DNA from 2 places in the Halobacillus rhizosphaerae genome. Region 1 is predicted to be linked to the other one. Evidence: riboswitches for the same ligand, from Rfam matches in the RefSeq annotation. Region 1 holds a riboswitch; the other holds the start of a gene.
What was found. A riboswitch is a leader RNA that binds a small molecule or an ion and turns the genes downstream of it on or off. The one in region 1 is predicted to bind cobalamin.
Positions count from the first base shown of each region.

Region 1 (2,204 bases):
GCTCCCATCAATGAACTGTTTAGCAAAGTCATTGAAAACGAAAAAGCTTCCATGACTGAAATTACCGTACAGGGACGAACGTGGGTTATTATTATGACTCCTTTATATGATAATGATTACGTACGTGGGGCTGTAGCGGTTCTAAGAGACATGACCGATGAACGCCGGTTGGACAAACTCAGAAAAGATTTCATTGCAAATGTATCTCACGAGCTGCGGACGCCAATTTCCATGCTGCAAGGCTATAGTGAAGCTATTGTAGATGATATTGCAGAAACGAAAGAAGATAAAAATGAATTAGCCAAAATAATTCATGATGAGTCTTTACGTATTGGTCGTCTGGTTAATGAGCTTCTTGACCTGGCAAGAATGGAAGCGGGACACATCTCACTTTCTGTAGAATCCGTCCAAGTAAAGCCTTACTTGGAGAAAATCGTTCGTAAATTTCAGGGAGTGGCTCAGGAAAGAGAAGTATTATTAGAATTACAGCCCAACGATTGTCCGGAATGGGTAGACTTTGATCCAGATAGAATTGAACAAGTCCTGACGAATCTAATTGACAATGCGATCAGGCATACGAATCCAGGCGGGAACGTTCAAGTTATCGTCGAAGCCTCTGACCAAGAATGGGAAGTTGCGGTTAAGGATTCTGGTTCAGGGATAGACGAGGAAGACTTGCCTTTTGTTTTTGAACGGTTTTATAAAGCCGATAAATCAAGAAAGAGAAATCCTGATCAGAAGAAAAAGGGCGTGGGACTTGGCTTAGCCATAGCTAAGAATCTTGTGGAAGCTCATGGCGGCACGATTCATGTTCATAGCAAGAGAGAGGAAGGGACCACCTTCTTATTTAAACTTCCGATAGACAAGAAAGCATAGAAATAGCTTGCTAACATTTTGGTTTTCATGTAATCTAGTTATTAATTGAATGTTGGATCAAGGTGCTCTTTGCAGCTTAATAGGGAATCTGGTTAGAAGCCAGAACTGTCCTCGCAACTGTAATTGCCGACGAACGGGTATTTCCACTGTACGATATGTATGGGAAGGAGCCTTACTAGGAAGAAGCATGAGTCAGTAGACCTGCCTTGTCCGCCGTTTCAAAGCTTCGGGGATTGAGCGTTTGAGACAACCGGTCGGATCTGTAAACTATGATACCAAGCTGGTATGTCTTAAGCCTGCCCTAATTAGAGCAGGCTTTTTTTGGTTATCAATGACTATCTATGATTTGAATCTGTTGTCCATCTATTCTCCTTCTCCAAGTAAAAACATAATGATTCAGCAGAAGGGAAGGAACAGTATGAGAAAGTTTTATGCTTTATTTGCTTCATTACTGGTAGCGTTTGCCTTGTTAACCGGTTGCCAAAGTCAGAAAGATTCTGAACAAGAAAGTGCTAATGCAAGTCAAGAGGAGAAGCAGGAAGTTAGTGTGCACCTTGCAATTTCCCAGAATAACGGTGAAAAATCGCTTTCCGACAAGGATTTATCGGTGGAAAAAGGTACGATGTTAATGGAAGCGCTGAAAGAAAATTTTAATGTGAAAGAAAATGATGGTTACATTACCAGTATTGAAGGTGTAAAAGCTGATGAAAGCAAGAAGCAAGCGTGGATGTATACCATCAATGGAAAAGAAGCAAGTGTCGGTGCGAACCAATATGAGTTGAAAGAAGGAGACAAAGTCGTATTTGATATGCATAAGTGGGAATGATTTAAATGAATACTTATAAACTTACATTAATAGCTATGCTTGCTGCGCTTTCTGTTGCCGGCCGATTAGCCCTTGCTAACATTCCTAATGTTCAACCGGTCACTGCAGTTATCATTTTGTCTGGCTTTTGGCTCGGCCCTTTATCCGGAGTGGTCATTGCGGTGTTAACGACTCTGGTATCGAATATATTACTTGGAATGGGATATTGGACGATTTGGCAGATTGCCGCATGGTCATTAATAGGAATGCTTGCAGGATTAATAGGTAAGTATTGGAGAGGCATCCCAGTCTGGGCACTTTCTGTATTTGGTTTTATTAGTGGGATTTTATATGGTGTCATTATTTCCTTAACTATGAGAGCAGCAGGTCAGCCCTTTTTAGCCTATTATCTTTCGGGGCTGCCCTTTGATATTAATCATGCCGCATCCAATGTCGTATTTATCCTTGTGCTTTCTCCCGTATTAGGGCGTTTGTTTCAACAATACCAGCAAAAGCATTTATT
Region 1 covers NZ_JAUTWQ010000001.1:492,662-494,865, forward strand. The annotation lists gene Q7A53_RS02540 (ATP-binding protein) at 1-876, shown strand, start outside; cobalamin riboswitch at 919-1,099, shown strand; gene Q7A53_RS02545 (DUF4430 domain-containing protein) at 1,295-1,702, shown strand; gene Q7A53_RS02550 (ECF transporter S component) at 1,708-2,204, shown strand, end outside.

Region 2 (2,204 bases), on a different contig from region 1:
GAAGATATCCTTATGCCAAACATCTAAATAAACGGCAACAGCCCCTTGCCGTTGTCCAAGCTGATCAACGCTGACAGCCGTATTATTCAACTGCTTCATCCAAGGTAAAACCCCCGACGACACTCCTTTAAATCCTTGGATATCGCTGCCGCGGCTGCGAATTTTCCCTAAGTAAACACCAATGCCGCCGCCATTTTTACTTAAGTTAGCGATATCAGTGTTGCTGTCGTAAATGGATTGTAAACTGTCGTCGACGGTATCAATGAAACAGGAACTTAATTGTCCGTATTGTTTGCCTGCATTAGCCAGAGTCGGAGTAGCTGCGGTCATGTATAAATGACTGAGAGCCCAGTAGCTCTCTTTAACCAAATCGATTCTTTTGTTCTTTGGCTCATGGGCCATCAAGGTCATTGCGATGATCATAAATCTTTCCTGAGGAAGTTCCAAGATTCTTCCGTCTTTAGAACGTGCTAAATAACGGTCATCCAGAGTTTTTAATCCTATATAAGTAAATAAGTTATCTCGTTCTGGAACGATTGCCGCTTCGAGATTATCGATATCTTCTTTACAATAATGCTTAAGCGTTTCAGGAGAATAAATCCCTTCCTCTATTAATAATAGAATGAGGGAGTGCAGTCCCTGGTATGCTTTGTTTGCATCGCGGTTATGAACCGATTGCTCATACATTTCTTTCAGATGAATCCGGCTGGCGAGGAAAGTCCAATCAGGCTCTGTTTCATCCATTTCTGCCAGGCATTCCAATATTAATGTGTTTGCTTGTGCAGACTTGTCCAGCTTTTCAAGTCCAAGCGTATGGAGCTTAGTGATCCATTGATTTATTCTAAGCGACGGGAAATGTTCTTGCTGTTGAAGCAGCCAATCTTCCCAAACAGTGCTTGTGGTTATACTCATCCAATCACTCCTTCACGGCTGCCCTGAAAAAAAGAAGAGTTTCCTTTTTTCGGTCAGCACTGAATAATTAAACATAAAAAAACCGCTCAAATATAAATTGAGCGGATGAAACCATGAAATAAAGAAGCTTCAGAAGAATGAAACCTGCCTTTATTCCATCGCTTCATCTTCTCAATCCCCGAAGAAGTTGAAACTTTCACGTACAAAGACAGGTCTCCTGGCTGACGCTCGATTCTACTTTGGTCCTTCCCGTGCCTGGGCACAGTGGATGATCCATTTCGCGAGCGGTTACAGTTGCGGGGGCAGCTCCGGATTCTACCGGATTCCCTATTAAGCCTTGTGGCATCTTTTATTCGTAAACACTATATGTAGTATGTTTTTTATTTTAATTTAGCTTATCTTGTGTTTTAATCATATCGAAGTTTGATGACTTACGCAACATTTAATTTATTCAGAATGAGGGTGAAGGGGAGTGATAGTTCTCTCTGGTGCGGGTTCAAACCTTTTTGTGTTAGTAAAAATGGAAAGTGTTATGCAGATTTTTTGCCATTAATCGAGCTTATAATTGAATAAATCATTTCATAAACTTCCCCCTTACCATGATAGTTTATGGAACCATCATGATCAGTCTCTTAGCAAAACCCTAAACGGTGGATGTATTGATTAGAGACTGGAAACTTTTTGTTCTCTGTCATCTCAATTCAAGAATAGAAGAGGTTTCATTCCTCAAATGTTTATAAAGGATTCCGGGAAACGTCGAGACTCCTGTGGGAGGAGAGTACAGGGTGTGTGACCCCGAAAGCCTAAAAGGCTGAGAAGGCACACCGTACGCCCACGGAAAGCGAGATGTTTCCCGGAATCCTTTCACTTCTCTTTCAGTAACGAAACCATTACTCTTTTGTACCGGGGATTTTATTATGAAGGAAGTTTTTTCAATGCAGCTTCAGGATTTACATGATTGTAAATAGTGAGATTTACTTAAAATAATTCTTTACCTATCTATATAATTTCTATGAAATAATAGAAGGGAAAGAAACTTTTCATTAGGGATTTTTCTTAAAATAAAGCACAAATCAATCGCTGAATGGCAACGGGAGGAAGCGCAATGAATAAACCCTATAACTGGCATAAAGAAGTAGAGAAACAATGGAATGACAGAGCGGAATACTGGAATGAGAATAGTCAGCAGATGTGGGAAAAAGGAAGCAGAAAAACCATTATACCTTTTTTACAAAACTATCTTTCAACTTCTAGTCATGTAGCAGACCTTGGCTGTGGAGATGGATATGGAT
Region 2 covers NZ_JAUTWQ010000011.1:159,600-161,803, forward strand. The annotation lists gene Q7A53_RS13535 (ribonucleoside-diphosphate reductase subunit alpha) at 1-912, opposite strand, end outside; cobalamin riboswitch at 1,103-1,278, opposite strand; gene Q7A53_RS13540 (class I SAM-dependent methyltransferase) at 2,018-2,204, shown strand, end outside.
Region 2: it holds a riboswitch for cobalamin, as region 1 does, so the genes downstream of both, Q7A53_RS13535 (ribonucleoside-diphosphate reductase subunit alpha) here and Q7A53_RS02545 (DUF4430 domain-containing protein) in region 1, are expected to answer to the same signal.